Regions from separate parts of the Clostridium sp. 7_2_43FAA genome, predicted to be linked through region 1. Evidence: predicted binding sites of a transcription regulator. Region 1 holds the regulator's gene; the other holds the start of a gene.
What was found. Region 1 encodes HrcA, which represses chaperone genes, less so after heat shock. Its sites were predicted from a motif close to TGTTAGCACTCNNNNNNNNNGAGTGCTAACA; they were not measured.

Region 1 (10,885 bases):
AAATTAGAAACTATGCTAAGTGGTGGTGTAAATAGAATAAGCATGGGACTTCAAGCAGTACAAAATTCACTTTTAAAAGATATAGGAAGAATACATAGTTTTAAGCAATTTGAAGAAAATTTCAATTTAGCTAGGAAAGTTGGCTTTAAGAATATAAATGTAGATCTGATGTTTGGATTGCCAAATCAAAAAGTAGATGAGTGGAAAGAATCTCTAGAAACAATTGCAAAGTTAAACCCCGAGCATATTTCTGCGTATAGTCTGATTATAGAGGAAGGAACAGTATTTTATAAACTATGGGAAAGAAACAAACTAATATTACCTTCAGAGGATGATGAGAGGGAGATGTATTCAACTACTAAGGAAATACTTAAGGAGCATGGATATAATCAGTATGAAATATCTAATTATTCAAAACCAGGGTATGAGTGCTATCATAATAAGGTTTATTGGCGATGTGATGATTATTTAGGAGTTGGATCTGCTTCAAGTTCATTTATAGATGGAAAAAGAATAAAAAATATAGAAGATGTAAAGTCTTATATAGAAAAAGTTAATAGTAACGAGAGTGTCATAGAAGAAGTAATTGAAAATTCAAAAGAAGATAATATGGAAGAATTTATATTTATGGGACTTAGAATGAATGTAGGAGTAAGCATTAATGAATTTAAAGGAAGATTTGGAATACACATAAATAGTATATATAAAGATGTTATAGAGAAAAATATAAACAAAAAGTTACTTGTATTAGAAAATGATATTTTAAGGCTAACTGATAAAGGGATTGAGTTATCTAATTTGGTTATGAGTGATTTTATATTATAAAATGGAGTGCCTAGAAAACAAGAGAATATGTTAAAAAAGTAGAGAAAAATAATGATAAATTAATAAAATTAAATGAGATTATTTAATTTATAAGTTATTCAAATTGACAAAAAAGGTAATAAGGAATATATTGATATTGTAGTCATTAGCACTCGATTATAATGAGTGCTAACAGATAGAGGTGATGTAATGGCTATTGATGAAAGAAAAATAAAAATACTTCAGGCTATCATTAATGACTATATCATGACAGGGGAACCAGTAGGTTCAAGGACAATAGCTAAGAAATATGATTTAGGAGTTGGATCAGCTACAATAAGAAATGAAATGGCTGATTTAGAAGAAATGGGTTATCTAGAGCAACCACATACATCTGCAGGTAGAATACCTTCAAACAAAGGATATAGGCTATATGTAGATAAGCTAATGGAAACTGGAAGGCTAACTCGAGAAGAGGAGCTTAAAATAAGGGAGTACATTATAAATTCAGCAATGTATGAGGTTGATAAGATAGTAAAGCAAGCTTGTTCATTGTTATCAGAGCTTACTAATTTAACTACTGTAGTACAGACTCCATCTGTAAGAAGTAGCTATATAAGATCTATTCAATTACTTACTATTGATAGTCATAATTTGGTTTCAGTAATAGTAGCAGATAGTGGAATTATTAAGAATCACAGAATAAGAATAAATAATATGCCAAAGCCTGAAACTATTCGAATGATAAATGAAGTCTTAAATATAAGGCTAAGGAATTTAACTATTGAAGAAATTAATTTGGAAGTAATTAATAAGCTCAAAGTAGAATTAAATGGCTACGATGAACTATTTAATGGAATATTACCTGCTTTATATGAAACATTAAAAGAAGCTAACAATACAGAAGTATTTGTTGAAGGAACTACAAATATATTTAATTATCCTGAGTATAATAATATTGAAAAAGCTAAGGAAATTCTTTCTTTAATTAATGATAAAGATAATTTAATAGATTTGATAGAACCTAGTAGTGATATTACCATAAGAATAGGTGATGAAAATTATTTTCCAGAGGCTAAGGATTGTTCAATTATATCAGCGGAGTATTCATTGGATGGAAGACCTATTGGTAAGATTGGATTAATTGGACCAAAGAGGATAAACTACTCTAAGGTTATAGCTATTATGGGGCAAGTTATGAAAGAGTTAAATAAAAGCTTAAGAAATCAAATTATAGAATAAAAGAGATGAGGTGTTGTTGTGGAAGATAACAAAGAGGTAATAGAAGATATAGAAGAAACAGTTGAAACAGAAAATAATGAGGATGTAAATTCTACTACTGAATCAGAAACAGATCAATCTTCAGATGATATAGTTGAAGAAAATAATGATAAGGAAAATGATCTAGATAATATGAGAAAATTAAAAGATGAAAATAAGAAGCTAAACAATGAAGTAGAAGCTTTAAAAGAAAGATTACTTAGAATATCAGCAGAATATGATAATTACAGAAAAAGAACAACTAAGGAAAAAGAAGGCATTTATACAGAGGCGTGTACAGATGTATTAAAAGAAATGATCCCAGTATTAGATACATTAGAAAGAGCAATAGCTGTTGATGGAAGTGTAGAAGACTTCAAAAAAGGAATAGATATGACTATAAAAGGTTTTAAAGGATCCTTTGAAAAATTAGGAGTTGAAGAAATAGATGCAACTGGTGAATTTGATCCAAATCTACATCAAGCAGTTATGCACGTTCAAGATGAATCATTTGGTACTAATTCAGTAGTTGAAGTATTTCAAAAGGGATATAAAAGAGGCGAAAAGATAATTAGACATACAATGGTAAAAGTAGCTAACTAATATTGATATTAACTAAACTTATTAAAAAGATAGTTTTTAGGAGGAAATAAATTATGGGAAAAATAATAGGAATTGATTTAGGAACAACTAACTCATGTGTAGCTGTTATGGAAGGTGGAGAACCAGTAGTAATCAGCAACTCAGAAGGGGCAAGAACTACTCCATCAGTAGTTTCATTCCAAGCAAATGGAGAAAGATTAGTAGGTCAAGTAGCTAAAAGACAAGCGATCACAAACCCAGATAAAACAATAATATCAATAAAGAGACATATGGGTACAAATTATAAAGTTAATATAGATGGCAAAGATCATTCACCACAAGAAATATCAGCAATGGTACTTCAAAAAATAAAGGCTGATGCAGAAGCTTATTTAGGAGAAGCTGTAACTCAAGCAGTTATAACAGTTCCTGCATATTTTAATGACTCAGAAAGACAAGCGACTAAAGATGCTGGTAAAATAGCTGGATTAGAAGTATTAAGAATAATAAATGAACCTACAGCAGCTGCTTTAGCTTATGGTTTAGATAAAATGGATACAAATCAAAAAATCTTTGTTTATGACTTAGGTGGTGGTACATTCGACGTATCTATCCTAGAACTTGGTGATGGAGTATTCGAAGTTTTATCAACAAATGGAGATACTAAATTAGGCGGAGATGACTTTGACCAAAGAATAATGGATCATATAGCTGAAACATTTAAGGCTGAAAATGGAATAGATTTAAGAAATGATAAAATGGCACTTCAAAGATTAAAAGAAGCTGCTGAAAAAGCTAAGATTGAATTATCATCATCAATGCAAACAAACATTAATTTACCATTTATAACAGCAGATGCAACAGGTCCAAAGCATATTGATATGAACTTAACTAGAGCTAAATTCAATGAAATAACTCATGACTTAGTTCAAAGATCAATTGAGCCAATGAAAAAAGCTTTAGCAGATGCTAACCTTTCATTAAGTGATGTCAATAAGGTAATATTAGTTGGGGGATCAACAAGAATCCCAGCTGTTGTAGAAGCAGTTAAAAACTTTACTGGAAAAGAACCTTCAAAGGGAGTAAACCCAGATGAATGTGTTGCAGTTGGAGCAGCTATTCAAGCAGGTGTATTAACTGGAGAAGTTAAAGATGTATTGTTACTAGATGTTACTCCATTAACATTAGGAATTGAAACATTAGGTGGAGTTGCTACACCACTTATTGAAAGAAATACTACAATTCCAGCTAAGAAGAGTCAAACATTCTCAACTGCAGCAGATGGTCAAACATCAGTTGAAATTCATGTAGTTCAAGGTGAAAGACAAATGGCAGCTGACAATAAGACTCTAGGTAGATTTACATTATCAGGTATTGCGCCAGCTCCTAGAGGAATTCCACAAATTGAAGTTACATTTGATATAGATGCAAATGGATTAGTTAAAGTATCAGCTGTTGATAAAGCAACTAATAAAGAAGCTAATATAACTATTACAGCTTCAACTAACTTAAGTGAATCTGAAGTAGAAGCAGCAGTAAAAGAAGCAGAAAGATTTGCAGAAGAAGATAAGAAGAGAAAAGAAAAAATAGAAGTTAAAAATAATGCAGATCAAGTTGCTTATCAAACAACTAAAACTTTAGAAGAACTTGGTGATAAAGTAACAGCTGACGATAAAGCTAAGGTTCAAGCTAAACTTGATGAATTAAACAAAGTAAAAGATGGCGAAGATTTAGAAGCTATAAAGAAAGCTATGGATGAATTAAACCAAGAATTCTATGCGATATCATCAAAGATATATGCTGATGCAAATGCAAATGGTGCAGCAGGTGCTGGATTTGATCCAAACAATATGGGAGGAGCAGGTGCAAGCCAAACTACACAAGATGATAATGTTGTAGATGCAGATTTCGAAGTTAAAGAAGATAAATAATATTTTAAAGACGATAAATAGTTGTAACCTATTAGTCTAATATATATAATATATGAGGGAAGGCATAAGTCGTCTTCCCTTTTATAAAGTAAAAAAATGGTGGTGAAAATAGATGGCAAATAAAGACTATTATGCATCCCTTGGGCTTCAAAAGGGAGCTTCAGATGAAGAAATAAAAAAGGCCTTTAGAAAGCTAGCTATAAAATATCATCCTGATAAAAACCAAGGCAATAAAGAAGCAGAGGATAAGTTTAAAGAAATAAATGAAGCTTATCAAGTGCTTTCAGATCCAGAAAAAAAAGCGAGATATGATCAGTTTGGAACAGCGGATTTTGACGGAAGTGGATTTGGATCAGGTGGGTTTGGTGGCTTTGACTTCTCAGATATGGGAGGTTTTGGAGATATATTTGATAGCTTCTTTGGCGGCGGCGGTGGTAGCAGTAGAAGAAGAAATGGGCCACAAAGAGGTGCAGATTTAGAATATACAGTTAATTTAACCTTTGAAGAGGCTATATTTGGAGTAGAAAAGGAAATTTCTATAAATAGAAGTGAAACTTGTGATTCATGTAAAGGTAGTGGAGCTAAAACAGGTACTTCAGCAAAAACTTGTCCAACATGTAATGGTCAAGGTCAAGTAAGAGTACAAAGGCAAACACCTTTAGGAAGCTTTGTAAGTACTTCAACATGTAGCACGTGTGGTGGTAGTGGTAAAGTAATAGATGATCCATGCACTACATGTCATGGAAAAGGAAATGTTAGAAAAAATAGAAAAATAACTGTTAATATTCCAGCTGGAGTTGATACGGGAAATGTTATGCCGCTTAGAGGGCAAGGAGATCATGGAACTAATGATGGTCCTCCAGGAGATTTATATGTAAGAATAAATGTTGCTTCATCTAAGAAGTTTACAAGAAAAGGAAATGATATATATATAGATACTCATATATCTATGGGGAAAGCAGCGCTAGGAACTGAAATAACTGTTGCAACTGTAGATGGAGATGTAAAATATACAATTCCTGCAGGAACACAATCAGGAACTTTATTTAGATTAAAGGGAAAAGGTGTTCCAAGAGTAAATTCATCAGGCAGAGGAGATCAATATGTTAAGGTAATTGTTGATATTCCTAAGAACTTAAATGATAAGCAAAAAGATGCTTTAAAAGCATTTATGGAAGCTTGTGGAGAAAATATTGGTGAAGGAACCCATCATAAAAAAGGATTTAAAGATTTATTTAAATAAAAGAATTAGCATGTTGCTAATTCTTTTTTTTATAAAATATATGATATATGCACAAAATACTAAAAGTGATATGATATACAATATAAGTTTTCCCTATTATTACTATAGGAATATTCAATAAATGTATATTATATTTAGTGATATAATTAACAATAGTACTAATTTATAAAAGAGGTGGTATGAAATGGACAAATTAAAAGAAGTTCTATATGGAGAAATAGAAGAATTTAGAAAAGAAGGACATAAATTTCTAAATGGGGAATTAAATGTAATGCAATTCAAGCATATATCTGGAGGATTTGGTGTATATGCTCATAGAGGTGGTAAAGAATTCATGATAAGACTTAGGATTCCTTCAGGTATAACTAATGTTGATGAAATGTATAAGGTTTATGATTTTGCAAAAAGATATGGATTGGATAAAATACATTTAACAACACGTCAAGCAATACAACTGCATGGTCTAATCATTGATGAAGTTTGTGATTTAATGATAGAAGCTTTAGATAATGATATATATACTAGAGGTGCAGGAGGAAATTATCCAAGAAATGTTGCTATGTCACCGCTATCGGGGGTTGATCCAAAAGAAGAGTTCGATGTAACTCCTTATGCAAAAGCTGTAGGGAATTATTTTTTAGAAAGAATATATACTTATAAGCTTCCTAGAAAGCTTAAGGTTGCATTTTCGAATAGTGAATATGATGCAGCACATTGTACCGTTCAAGATTTAGGTTTTGTTGCAGTTAATAAAGATGGAGAGAAGTATTTTCAAATATATTTAGGTGGAGGCTTAGGACAAAATCCTAGAAAAGCAGTTAAATATTGTGATTTAATTGAAGCTAAAGATGTACTTTATTATGTAGAAGCAATGGTAAGCTTATTTAAGGCTGAAGGAAATTATGAAAATAGAAATAAAGCACGTGTTAGATATATTTTAGAAAGAATGGGCGAGAAAGATTTCTTAGAATGTTATAAAAAACATATAGAAGAAGTTATAGAAAAAGGTAATTTAGAAATACAAGTTGAAGATAAAATTTGTAATAAAAAAGGAATAGAGGTAGAAATTAATAATCCAAGAATTATTAACCAAAAACAAACAGGATTATATAGTGTTTATCTTCATCCAATTGGAGGGCAATTACTTGCTAATGATTTAAAAGCAATTCTAGATACAATTAAAAATTTTGAAGATATAGAAATTAGATTAGCTATGACAGAAGGAGTTTATTTTAGAAACTTAAATGGTAATGAAGCTAGAGAACTATTAGAATTAACTGAAAATATGGGGGCAACAACTAATTTAGAACAAAGTGTATCTTGTATAGGAGTACCAACATGTCAAGTGGGAATATGTAATAGTCAAGGAATGTTAAACTCAATTATGGATTATTTTAAAGATAGAGAATATAAATCAGATGTATTACCAAGAGTCTATATTTCAGGATGTGGAAATTCTTGTGGGGTTCATCAAATTGGATCTATAGGATTTACTGGTAAGAAGAAGAGAGTAGGAGAAAAAATTGAGGAATGCTTCACTATGTTTGCTGGTGGATCATTTGGTGTAGGAAAAACAAATTTAGGCAATTCTTATGGAGATATTCCAGGCAATAAGATTCCAGAATTTTTATATGAACTTTCTAAAGCTATAGAAGTTAGTGATTTAAAATTTGAAGAATATCTAGAAGAAAAAGAAGAAAGCTTTAAAGAAATAGTAAATAAATACGCTGTATAAACATTTAATTAATTGCCTTCGACTTACAGCAGAAAATTATAGCAATAAAAAGTATTTACAAATAATAATTATCAAGTATAATTGAAATATATAATTTTATGAGATTTTGGAAAAGATAGAATAGAAATCTTAAAGTAAGGAGAAGGGTAAAATGAAACAAGTAAAATTTCAAGGATCACCAATAACATTAGAAGGAAACACATTAAGTGTTGGAGATAAGCTACCGGATTTTTCAGTTACAACAAATGATTTAGGAGAATTTACTCTTAAAGATACAAATGGTGTTAGGGTATTTTTAACAGTACCTTCAATAGATACACCAGTTTGTGATATGGAAGTAAAAAGATTTAATAAAGAAGTAGATAGTTTAGATGGAGTAACATGTTATACTGTTTCAATGGATTTACCATTTGCTCAAGCTAGATGGTGTGGATCAGAAGGAGTAGAAAAAGTTAAGACTTTATCAGACTACAAAGATAGAAGTTTTGCTAAGGCTACTGGAACTTATGCAAAAGAATTAGGTTTATTAACAAGAGCATCATTTGTTGTAGATTCAAATGGAGTTGTAACTTTTGTTGAGTATCTTGATGAAATAACAAGTGAACCAAGTTATGATAAAGTTTTAGAAGCAGCTAAATCAGCAAAATAATATATGTTAAAAATTAAAGTAATTTGGGGTCGTTCCAAATACTTTTAATTTTTTTAATTTATTTAAAAGGAATTAATTACTTTAGTTTTAAATATAGACAGAAAGTTAACATAAGTGTAAAATAATAAATTAGTCAAAGTATGTTTGAAAGGACTGATTTAAATGCAAGGAACTTGGATAGAAGTTAGAGTTATAACTAAAAGTGAGGCACTAGAACCTGTTTCAGGAATATTTTATGGATTAGATTGTAAAGGAGTTGCAATTGAAGATCCGAATGACATATTAGAAAGAGAACAAGGACCATTAACTTGGGATTTTGCAGATATTAATGTATTAGAGCATAAGGGGAAGGTTGCAGTTGTTAAAGCTTATTTCTCAGAAGAAGATAATATAGATGAGATATTAAAGTATATAAATGAAAAGATGAATGAACTTAAAGAGCTTGGAATTGACACAGGAGTAGCTAAAGTAGAAAGTGAAAAAATGTTTGAAGAAGACTGGGCTAATAACTGGAAAAAATATTATAAACCAACGAAGGTTGGAGAAAAAATAGTTGTAAAGCCTATATGGGAAGAATATGATGCACAGGGGGAAGAGTTAGTAGTAGAGCTTGATCCTGGTATGGCTTTTGGAACAGGTACACATGAAACAACAAGAATGTGTATTCAATCCTTAGAAAAGTATGTAAAGGAAGATAGTACTGTTTTTGACGTTGGATGTGGCTCAGGAATTCTTGCTATAGCAGCAGCAAAGCTTGGTTCTAAAATGGCTGTTGGAGTTGATTTAGATCCAGTTGCAGTTGAATCTGCTAAAGAAAATGTTGGATATAATAATTTGGAAAATATACAAATATTATATGGTAATTTAGTAGAAGTAATTGATGGAAAAGCAGATATAGTTGTTGCTAACATAATTGCAGAAGTTATATGTATTTTAACGGAAGACGTAAAAAGAGTCTTAAAGGATAATGGATACTTTATTACTTCAGGAATAATACATGATAGAGTAGATATGGTTACTAAAAAGCTTGAAGAAACTGGATTTGAAGTAATAGAAATAAATAAAGATGGGGAATGGAACTGTATAGTTGCCAAAGTAAAATAGTTTTAAGGAGAATGAACAATGCATAAATTTTTTACTCCTAAAGAAAATTTTATAGATAATGAAGCTAAAATCTTAGGTGATGATGTAAAACATTTATATAAAGTACTAAGGCTAAATGAAGGGGATAAAATAGTCTTAAATAATTGTGATGGTGAAGAATTTTTAGCTTCTATTTCAACAATAACTAAGCAAGAAGTTATTGTTGAAATAGAAGAAAAGCTTCAAATAAACAATGAAAGTAGTGTAAAAATATATTTGTTTCAAGGTTTGCCCAAGGCACAAAAGATGGATTTAATAGTTCAAAAGGGGACAGAACTTGGAATTACTGAATTTATACCAACTTTAACAGATAGAGTTGATATAAAATTAAAAGGTGATTTTAAGAAATTAGATAGGCTTAATAGAATAGCGCTAGAAGCAGCTAAACAAAGTAAAAGAAGTATAATACCAAATGTTGTGGATCCAATAAGCTTTGATGAAGCTTTAGATAAAATGAATAATTTAGACATGGTTATAGTTCCATACGAAAATGCTGAAAACTTTGGAATTAAGACTTTATTTAATCATACTGATTTGGATAGAACTAAAATAAAAACTGTTGGAATACTAGTTGGTCCTGAAGGCGGATTTGAAGAAGATGAAATAAATAGACTAAAAGAAAATGGTGCTTATATAGTAACTTTAGGAAGTAGAATCCTTAGAACAGAGACAGCAGGTTTTGTAGCTACTTCTTTAGTTCAATATGAGCTAGGAGATTTAGGAGGAAATTAATAATGAAAGTTGCATTTTCTACATTGGGATGTAGAGTTAACGTATATGAATCAGAAGCAATGGCCGAAAAGTTTATTAGAGAAGGCTATGAAGTTGTGGATGCAAGTGAAGCAGCTGATGTATATGTAATAAATACTTGTACTGTTACTAATATGGGTGATAAAAAATCAAGACAAATTATAAGTAGAGCAAGAAGATTAAATGAAAATGCTACAGTAGCAGTTGTAGGATGTTACTCACAAATTGCACCTAAGGAAGTTTCAGAAATACCGGGAGTAGATGTAGTTCTTGGAACAAGAAACAAAGGTGATGTTGTTTATTATGTAAATAAAGCTAGAGACGAAGGAAAGTCACAAGTTCATGTTGAAGGTGTACTTAAAAATAAGAAGTTTGAAGAATTAAATATAGAAGAATATCAAGATAAAACGAGAGCATTTTTAAAAATACAAGATGGATGTAATAGATTTTGCACATATTGTATAATTCCATATTCAAGAGGCTCAGTATGTTCAAAAGATCCTAAAAAGGTATTAGAAGAAGTTAATAAATTGGCAGAGCATGGATTTAAAGAAATAATTTTATCGGGAATACATACAGCTTCTTATGGCTTAGATTTAGAAGGTAGTGTTAATTTAATAGACATAATAGAAGAAATAGAAAAAGTTGAGGGGATAGAAAGAATAAGAATAGGATCAATTGAACCTGCATTCTTTACGCCTGAAGTTATAGAAAAGATAAAGAAGTTTAAGAAGTTATGTCCACATTTCCATTTATCACTACAAAGTGGATGTGATGCTACACTTAAG
Region 2 (10,885 bases), 2.5 Mb from region 1:
AAATTGGACTTTTTACTTGGCATTAAATCACCTCACAAACAATTGATAATTTATAATGAACAATGAATAATTATAATGAAAGAATGAAGATTCCCTTTGCTTCGCAAAATTGAAATGAAAAAATGAAACAATTAAGGTTGATTTTTAGATGAGCTAAAAATCTTTTGTATGGGCAAAATGCAGATTTTGTCTGCATTTTGCCTATTTTATTATATTAAGTATAATCTTATTATGGAGCTGTTGTAGCAGCAACTGGGAATAAATCAACTGTATTTGTACCATTAGTCATAGTTACCTTTACTGTTTCACCACTTACAGTAACAACATATTTAGTATATCCATTCACCTTTGGTTTTGGTGAATTTTGAAGATATGCCTCTATTTCATTTGTACTTCCAGTAGCAGTATTATCATCTATATCATATGATGTAGCAGTTAACTTTCCATCTGCTAAAAGTGTTGTTGCAGCATTTGCTATAGTTTTAGCATTTGCTATATCAGATTTAAATGCAGCATCTTTTCTAACTTCACCAAATTTAGGAATAGCTATTGCTGCTAGTATAGCTATAATTGCTATAACAATAATAAGTTCAATAAGTGTAAAGCCTTTCTTTTTTTTCTTGTTTTTTAAATTGTTAACCATTTAAATTCCTCCTTGATTTTTAATTTATATTAAATCTTTCAATTTAAATCTGATTTGTATTTTGCAAGCAAAATAGTGAAGAGTGAAAAAGGGAAAGAGTGAAGGTAAAAAATCCTTAGGGATTTTTAATTTTTTATAATTCACCGTAGGTGAATTATCTCCTCAACTTTTTCACTTTTAACTATTAACTTTTCACTAATAAATCGCTTCGCAATTTATTACATCTGAGTGTACATATCAAACATAGGTAGCATTATTGAAATTACTATTCCTCCAATAACTACTCCCATAATAACTATCAATAATGGTTCTATCATTGAGGTTGCAGTTTGGATAGCTTGTTCAACTTCATCATCATAAAAATCTGCTGTTTTGTTTAGGATATCATCTAGTGAACCTGACTCTTCTCCTATTTTTATCATTGAAGATAACATTTTAGGGAAAATATTATTTTCTCTTATTGGTCCACTTAAGCCATCTCCTCTTACTACTCTTTCTCTTATTTTTAAAATTGCATCTTCTGCTACTTTGTTTTCTAATACTCCTGCAACTGTTGGCAAGGCATGTACTAAAGACACTCCAGATGCTAGTAAAGTAGATAATGTTCTTGTAAACCTTGAAACAATTATCTTTTTATTTAAAGCCCCTATTATGGGAAGTTTTAACTTTAACTTACTTATATTCACTATTCCATTTGTACTTTTTTTATAAATATTAAATAATATAATTATGATTGCTACAGCTATTAATATAAGAATTAAATTATTACTTAAAAATTTACTTGTCCCAAGCATGACTTTTGTTATTAAAGGAAGATCTATACCCTCGCCTTCAAACATTTCTATAAATGTTGGCATTACAAATGTCATTATAAAAACAACCGCTATTACAGCAACTATACTTAAGATACTTGGATATGTCATGGCTGATTTAACCTTATTATTAATCTTGTTTTCCTTTTCAAAATGGACAGACATTCTAAGCATCATTTCATCAATATTTCCACTAACTTCGCCAGACTCTACCATACTTATCAAAAGTTGTGGAAAATACTTTTTATGTTTTGCCATTGATTCTGATAAAAGTTCTCCTTTTTTAACATCATCTTCTATTATAGATAAAAGTTCTCTTAACTTTTTATTGGGAATTTCATTAGACAAGATGTTTAAACAAGTAGTTATTGTAACCCCAGCATCTAGCATTGTGTAAAATTGTCTACAGAAAATTGCTAAATCCTTTGTGGTTACTCTTTCAAAAAATTTAAACTCAATTTGTTTACTTTCAATTATTTCTTCTATTATTAAGGGATAATATCCACTTGAAGTTATCATATTTATTACATCATCTCTAGAACTACCTTCAAATTTTCCTTCTATCTTAGTTCCATCACTTTTCATAGCTCTATATTTAAATTTTTTCATAACTCCTCATCACCCCTTATATATCTCTTAATAAAGTTATAGTTGCAAGTTCTTCTATAGTAGTTATTCCATCTAAAACTAGCTTTTTACATTCATCCGCAAGCGTTGTCATTCCATGTTTTATGGATATATCCTTTAAGATATTTGCATCCCTAGTTCTATTTATTGCATCCCTATGTTCTCTTGTTATTTCCATTATTTCATATACACCTATTCGACCATTATACCCAGTATTATTACAATGGCCACATCCCTTACCCCTATATAATTTTAGGGTATCATTATTTCTTATATTAAATGCATGTTTTTCATAGTCTGAAGCTATATATTCTTCTTTACAATTGTTACATATTTTTTTTACTAATCTTTGAGCAATTATTCCAGAAATTGAAGTTGCAACTAAGTAAGGTTCAACTCCCATATCAACTAATCTAGTCATTGATGATGGAGCATCATTAGTATGAAGTGTGCTTAAAACCAAATGTCCTGTAATAGCTGCTTTTATAGCTATTTGAGCTGTTTCCTCATCTCTTATTTCCCCTATCATCACTATATCTGGATCTTGTCTTAAAATACTTCTAAGTCCACTAGCAAATGTTAATCCAGCCTTAGTATTTACATTAACTTGATTAATACCATTTAGTGTATATTCAACAGGGTCTTCTATTGTAACTATATTTACATTGTTAGAGTTAAGTCCACTTAAAATTGTATAAAGAGTTGTGGATTTTCCGCTTCCTGTTGGTCCAGTAACAAGTACTATTCCATGAGGGCTAGATACTATATTATCTAGTTTCTTAAGATTATCTTTACTTAAACCAAGCCTCTCTTTACCTAACCTATAATTATCCCTATTTAAAATTCTTATTACTACTTTTTCACCATTTACAGTTGGTAAAATGGACACTCTAAGATCTACATCTGTCTTTCCAACCTTAGTTATTATTCTTCCATCTTGAGGTATCCTTTTTTCAGCTATATTTAAATTTGCAAGTATTTTTATTCTAGTTATTAATGGTGCTAAGCTTTCTATTCCAAGAGTATTTATAGTTGTAAGCTCACCATCAATTCTATATCTTATTCTTATTTCCTTTTCATATGGTTCTATATGTATATCTGATGCCCTCATTTCAATTGAATTTCTAAATAAATGCTCTATCATTTTCACAACTGGAGCATTTTTTACATCATCAATTTCTTCAACATCTAACGATATACTTTTTGACTCTAAAGTTTCCTTTAACAGTTCTTCTGCCGCCTTGTTAACTTCTTCAGTACTATAATTTATTTGAACAAATTTATGAATGTCTTTTTTAGGTGCAATAAATGTCTTAACGCTTAAACCTGTTGATATAGAAATATCATCTATTGCAAATATATTTAATGGATCTGCTAGTGCAACCATTATTTTTTCTTCTTCAAATCCAAATGCTATTAAGTTATATTTATTGCAAAGATTTTGAGGTACTATCTTAATGGCCTTTTTATCAAAATTAACATTATTCAAATCAATTTTCTTTATTCCAGTTTGAGTTTCTATAGCATCTATAATATCTTCTTCTGAAACAATTCCACTTTCAATTAGAACTTCACCTAACTTTTTACCTAAAAGCTTTTGTGTTTTTAATGCGTTTTGAAGCTGAAAAGGAGTTATTTTTTCTGCCATTACCAAGATGTCTCCAAGCCTTTTCTTTTGAACTATAGCCATACTCTCTCCTCCTATGTTTAATTTAATTCTAATTGTTAAAAAATTTCCTTTTTTGACCATTTAGTTTGCTTATTTTAATATTAATATAGCCATATCGCTTTTTCAATCATAATATAAATTTAAATTAAACTCACATTTTATATAAAAAAATTTAGATATAGTGACAATATTTCCTTTCCTAATAAAATATACACAATTGAACCAATAGATATGTATGGACTAAAAGCAATTTCTGATTTCTTTTCCTTTAATTTAAATATCAATATTATTGCTGCTACTAATCCTCCTAAAACAACAGCTATAAATAAGCAAACTAAAATCCCCTTAATTCCTATAAATAAACCGCAAACTCCTGCAACCTCTGCATCCCCTTGTCCCATTCCTTTTGTAATTACCACTATTAAATATATAATTCCATATCCAATAGCTCCTCCTAAAATATTATTACTAATACTTATATCTTTAGTATATAATCCTACAACTATATAAATAGCAGCAAGCACTACTCCTAAAATAGTAGTAGATGAATATATATATTTAGAGTCTAAATCTATATAAGAAATAACAATTAATAAAGACGTTAAAAGACTATAAAATACAAAACTTAAGCTTAATCCAAATCTTAAAAATATTAATAAATACAATACTCCATTCAACAATTCAACTAGCGGATAGTTTATAGATATCTTTTCCCCACACTTTCTGCATTTTCTTTTTAAAAATAAATAACTTATTACAGGAATAAGATCTACTGCTTTAAGCTCATATCCACAACTTGTACAATGCGATGGTGGAAAAGCAATAGATTCTTCTCTAGGTATCCTATAGATACATACATTTAAAAAGCTTCCTATACACAAACCTATTATTAATATTAAAATTTCCATAATAACCTCCTTAAAGTTATAAACTAAGGTATTAATTCTACATAGTATGAACATTTTCCTCTATGCTTTTTAAGTATATGTGCTTTAATTAAAATATTATCCATTAATTGTATTTTATAATCAGATATAACATATCAATTTCAAATTATACAACAAAAAAATCGGATAAAAGCACAATATTAAGCTTTAATATCCGATATTTCTATATTCTATATAATTTTACTCTGATTTTATTTAACTACTCTTAAAAATTCTCCTTCTTTATTAACTTCAAAATCCAATTCATTACTTATAATTTGATTTGCTTCTTCTATAGTCAGCTCTTTTATTTTGTTTAAACCTTCTAAATCCTTTATATACTTATTTATTGAAGATATTTTTTCTCCACTACCAGCTTCCATAGATTTTATAGAATCAGTATTAGCAAATTCAATTTTATCACTTATTTCAGCGGTTTCTACTGCTAAAATAAATTCCCTTATAATAGACTTTACTTCTACTTTCTTTGAATCAATAGAATATTTTTTGAAACTAGGTACTAATATAACTACTAATACTCCTATTATTGCTGCTACTGCAATTAAATCAAATATTGTAAATTTACTTTTTTTCCTTCTATTGATATTACTGCTCATACTGTACCTCCAAAGCTTTATCTTTGTTCTTTCTATAATTTATTATACTTTATAAATTATAATATTGTAATGTACTTAAAATCAATATAAGCCTTTGTATTTTTAATATTTTTTATATCTTAAACTTTTATTCAATTAATAATTATATTTTTATATTAATATACTTTTCAAATATTAATGTAATAAAAATTTTCTTAACTATTAAAAAGGAACTTAGAATCTCTAAGTTCCTAAATTTTTATTTATTAATACATTCCATCCATTCCCATTCCTGGTGCTCCTGGCATTGGAGCTTCTTTTTGAGGAATTTCAACAACAGCTGCTTCTGTTGTTAAGAATGTTGATGCTACTGATGCAGCATTTTGAAGTGCTGATCTTGTAACCTTAGTAGGGTCAACTATACCAGCTTTAATCATGTTTACATATTCTCCATTTAATGCATCATAACCTATTACAGATTCGCAATTTTTAACATGTTCTATAATAACTGAACCCTCAACACCTGCATTAGTTGCTATTTGTCTCATTGGCTCTTCTAATGCTCTTACTATTATATTTATACCAACTTGAGTATCTGGAATATTGGAAGTTACTGATACTACTTCGTTAATTATATTAACATAAGCAGATCCGCCGCCTGGCACTATTCCTTCTTCAACAGCTGCTTTTGTTGCTGCTAAAGCATCTTCAATTCTTAATTTCTTTTCTTTTAATTCTGTTTCTGTTGCAGCACCAACTTTAATTACTGCAACTCCACCAGCAAGTTTAGCTAATCTTTCTGTTAATTTTTCTTTATCAAATTCAGAAGTAGTTTCTTCAATTTGAGCTCTTATTTGTGATACTCTTTCCTTTATTGCTTCACTATTTCCTCTTCCATTAACTATTGTAGTGTTTTCTTTTGTAACTTTGACACTATCACATTGTCCAAGCATATCTAAAGTTACTTCTTTTATGTCTATTCCAAGTTCTTCTGATATAACTGTTCCACCTGTTAATATAGCTATATCTTGAAGCATTTCTTTTCTTCTATCTCCAAAACCTGGAGCTTTTACAGCTACACATGTGAAAGTTCCTCTTAACTTATTTACTACTAATGTAGTCATAGCATCCCCTTCAACATCTTCAGCTATAATAAGTAATTTCTTACCTTGTTGAACTATTTGTTCAAGTATTGGTAGTAATTCTTGAATGTTTGAAATCTTTTTATCTGCTATAAGAATTAATGGACTATCTAAAACAGCTTCCATTTTTTCTGTATCTGTTACCATATAAGCTGATACATATCCTCTATCAAATTGCATACCTTCAACTACATCTAATTCTGTGCCCATTGATTTTGATTCTTCAACAGTAATAACGCCTTCGTTACCTACCTTTTCCATAGCATCAGAAATTAACTTACCTACTTCTTCATCTGCTGCTGAAATAGCTGCAACTCTTGATATGTCTTCTTTACCATTAACTGGTTTAGAAATTTTCTTTATCTCTTCAACAGCCTTGTCTACAGCCATCTTAATACCATTTCTAATTAGTATTGGATTAGCTCCTGCAGTAACATTCTTTAATCCTTCTCTTATAATTGCTTGTGCTAAAAGTGTTGCTGTAGTAGTACCATCCCCTGCAACATCATTAGTTTTAGTTGCAACTTCTTTAACTAATTGTGCTCCCATATTTTCATATGGATCTTCTAATTCAATTTCTCTTGCTATAGTAACACCATCATTAGTGATAAGTGGTGCTCCAAATTTCTTATCTAAAACTACATTTCTTCCTTTTGGTCCTAATGTAACCTTAACTGTATCCGCTAATGTATCAACACCAACTTGCATTGATTTTCTTGCTTCTTCACTAAATTTAATCATTTTTGCCATAATTCTTTCCTCCCTTATTCAACTATTGCTAAAATATCATCTTGTTTTAAAATAGTATATTCTTCACCCTCAACCTTAACTTCTGTACCTGCATATTTTGAATAAAGTACTTTATCTCCAACTTTAACTTCCATTGCTATTCTATTTCCATCAACTATAGCTCCTGGTCCAACAGCTACAACTTCCGCCTCTTGCGGTCTTTCCTTTGCTGTTCCTGTTAAAACTATTCCACTTTTAGTTGTTTCTTCTGCTTCTAATTTCTTTATTACTACCCTATCTGCTAGTGGCTTAATGTTCATAAAAAATCCCTCCTATTTATATCTATAAATTTAATTACCCTTCTATATTAGCACTCATCAGATATAAGTGCTAACAATTTTATGATAATCTTTTACTTTATAATTTTCAAATGTTACCTAATATATTATTACCCTATATATTATAAATATTACCACTTTTCATTAATTATTTTCCATTTTCTCATGCTTTTATTGATTTTCTTAATTTTATGCATATGTTTATTTATATTATATCCCTAGGTGATTTCCCTTCTATTTCTTTGACACAAAAGCCTAGAAATATCCAAAAAATCGGTGCTACCATTATTACACTAATATTAAAAAATGATTGTACTAAATACCCTAGTAATGTTAATAACAGAACCTTAAATAAATTATTATTTATATTTTTAATTAACTTATACATTATTACTCCAATTAATAATAAGTATGATATTAAATTCAATATTCCATTGCTAACTGCGTATTCTAAAAATTCATTATGTGATTTATCTATATAAGCACTATGTTTATTTATATATTCTTGATGCTTTTCGCTATACTGCGAATCTAACCTATATTTTAGTGTATCAGGTCCCCAACCTATAAATGGATTATCTTTAAATGCACTCCATGAAATATTTAATATCTCAATTCTACCACTATCCTCAACTTTTGCTATACCAGTTTCATCAATTGCAATAGTATTAGTTGCACGTCCAATAATCTTACCATTAGTAGATAAATTTAGTAATAAAAAAATACTTAAAAATGATATAAATACAATTCCTGATTTTTTTAATCTCTTTTTATCTTTAATTACAAATATTAATCCAATAATTGAGTAAATTATAAAAGCTAGCCATCCACTACGAGTCAATGTACAAATTAATGCTGTAAATAATATAATTGAATATATTAAATATCTCTTTCCTCCATAAAAAATATAAATTGCCATACTTATAAATAAAAATATACATAAATATGATGAAAAAAAGTTTCTATTTCCTATCATTCCGATAGAATCACTCACTTGTATAAACCCAAACATCCAAAACTGTACAGGATCAATCCCATAAAATTGAAGAATCCCATATACACCCATAATGCATGAAAAAATTAATACTAAATTCAAAAGTTTTCTATTTAAAACAAAATATTTAGAAGCTAGTATAAAAAGTAAAATGTAAATACAATACATTACGAAGCCTTCATTTCGTTGAATGTTCCCCATAAAAGCTACATATTTTTGCGGTGACAATATACTTGGAATTAACATAGTTATCAGAAACACTAATGCTATCTTATGCTCAAAATTAAATTCTGTTACCTTTAATCCAATTAATGTAATAATAGAAATAACACCAACTACATAAAGAAATATCATCTTACCAATTACATATCTAGGTGATGATACATTTACAACTATGAATGGCATTATAACTATTACAGAATATAAGATTATGTTCACTAAAATTTTAAGATCAATTTCTTTTGTAAGAGCTCCTCTTACTTTTTTATTTATACTCTCCATCCTAACACCCACTAGTAGAGCAATTTAAAAATTAATAGTTAATAGTGAAAAAGTTAAAAATTAAGGATATTTTGCTACGTAAAACTTAAATTATAGGTACAAAGTACTTTTTATTTAAAAATCCTGTAATGATTTTCTCCTTAACTTTTCCCTCTTCACTATTTCACTTTTTACTTTTTTCATTATTAATTTAAACGATAAATATAAGTTGGTGAAGATAAATAGAATATGTGGAATAAGCATATAGCGAGCATTTAGAAGTACTTGGCTTAGTAGTTTTTTCAAGCCTAGTACTTCTTTGCACAGCTATTTAGCTTATGGAACATATCTAGTTATCGTAGCCTTTATATTCACAATTTATAACTATCTTTCTAAGTTTATATTATCATATTCCTCAAGTGTTTCATTATCTATTACAGCTTTCTTTGTAGCTTGAGCATTTATCTTATTGAATACTCCTTTTGCCTTAAATGGAGTTACTAGAGCCCCTGCCCCATTTATACATCCACCTTCACACATCATACCTTCAATAAAGTTCCCTTGCAATTTACCTATTTTAGCCATCGTCATTGTTTTCTTTATTTCTATTCCGCCAGATATTTTTACAGGATTAAAGTTTACTTCTAATCCTTGGCTTCTTATATAATTTTCTATAGCTGCTGTTAATCCTCCATGTGCTCCAAAGCCTCTTCCATATATAGAAGCATCATCAACAACATCTTCATCACAACTATCTATATCTACTTCAAAAGCACTAAATAATGCTAGTAATTCTTCAAATGTTATAACATAATCTACAGCATCCTTTACAGACTTTCTAACAGCTTCACTCTTCTTAGCAGTACATGGTCCAATAAATACAACCTTTGCATCTGGATCGTTATGCTTTATAAATCTTGCTGTTGCTATCATTGGAGAAACTGTACCTGATACCTTTTCTACTTCTGATGGAAACATTTTCTCCACATAACTTAAGAAACCTGGACAACAAGAATTTGTCATATAACTTTGTCCATCTTCCAGTCTCTCTAAAAATTCTCTGCTTTCATGAACTGTTACAGCATCTGCTCCACAAGCTGCTTCAATCATATCTACAAAACCTAATTTCTTAATTGCATTCTTAATTTTTCCATATGGAGTTTTTGCTCCAAATTGACCAGTTATAGCAGGTGCTACTACAGCATACATCTTTCTTCCTCTTGCAAGCCTCTTTGCTATAGGAACAATTAAGCTCTTATCTGAAATAGCTCCGAAAGGACATGCGCTCATACAACTTCCACAATTAACACATGTTTCTTCCTTTATCATTGCTCTTCTGTCATCTTGATTTATGTCTAATGCTCCTGTAGGACATACTCTTTTACAAGGTCTCATAACTTCTGCAATAGCATCGTAAGGACATGCTTTTTTACACATTCCACATTCCTTACAAAGTTCTTGGTTTATGTATGCTCTTCCAGCAACATAAGTTATTGCGCCAAAATTACACGCTTCATGACATTTATGAGCTAAACAATTTCTACAAGAATCTGTAACACTGTATTTGTTTATTGGACATCTATCACATGCTGCTTCAATAACATATATTATTTGATCATCTTCTTTGATATCAACAAATTCATCATCTATATTATCTCCATTAGCTAAATATCCAGCTGCCAACTTTGCTCTTTCTAAAACAATAGCTCTTTCCTTATATACACAGCATCTATACATAGCTTTATCTCCCTTAATAATCTCATAAGGAATCTTTTCTATTGATTCTGTGGTTAAGTTGCCATCTTTAGCTAATTTAGCAACTTCTGTTAGCACCTCATGCTTAAGTTTCTTTAACTGAGTCTCGAATTGAAACATACCAAAATCCTCCTACTTAATAAATTTAAACAATACTCCCCATAATTATTATAC

Region 2: groES (co-chaperone GroES) is a predicted target of HrcA. The motif match lies at 7,510-7,540, and genes of this name have one in related genera.

What each region holds. Positions count from the first base shown of each region.
Region 1 covers NZ_JH815222.1:523,935-534,819, forward strand. Annotated here, with positions in the region: gene hemW (radical SAM family heme chaperone HemW) at 1-825, shown strand, start outside; gene hrcA (heat-inducible transcriptional repressor HrcA) at 1,015-2,046, shown strand; gene grpE (nucleotide exchange factor GrpE) at 2,065-2,667, shown strand; gene dnaK (molecular chaperone DnaK) at 2,721-4,577, shown strand; gene dnaJ (molecular chaperone DnaJ) at 4,690-5,820, shown strand; gene CSBG_RS04060 (nitrite/sulfite reductase) at 6,005-7,555, shown strand; gene tpx (thiol peroxidase) at 7,707-8,204, shown strand; gene prmA (50S ribosomal protein L11 methyltransferase) at 8,367-9,308, shown strand; gene CSBG_RS04075 (RsmE family RNA methyltransferase) at 9,327-10,079, shown strand; gene mtaB (tRNA (N(6)-L-threonylcarbamoyladenosine(37)-C(2))-methylthiotransferase MtaB) at 10,082-10,885, shown strand, end outside.
Region 2 covers NZ_JH815222.1:3,003,513-3,014,397, forward strand. Annotated here, with positions in the region: gene pilM (type IV pilus assembly protein PilM) at 1-23, opposite strand, end outside; gene CSBG_RS19020 (prepilin-type N-terminal cleavage/methylation domain-containing protein) at 230-643, opposite strand; gene CSBG_RS15235 (type II secretion system F family protein) at 862-2,064, opposite strand; gene CSBG_RS15240 (GspE/PulE family protein) at 2,081-3,772, opposite strand; gene CSBG_RS15245 (A24 family peptidase) at 3,910-4,659, opposite strand; gene CSBG_RS15250 (hypothetical protein) at 4,890-5,294, opposite strand; gene groL (chaperonin GroEL) at 5,540-7,165, opposite strand; gene groES (co-chaperone GroES) at 7,180-7,464, opposite strand; gene CSBG_RS15265 (O-antigen ligase family protein) at 7,688-8,977, opposite strand; gene CSBG_RS15270 (4Fe-4S dicluster domain-containing protein) at 9,341-10,831, opposite strand.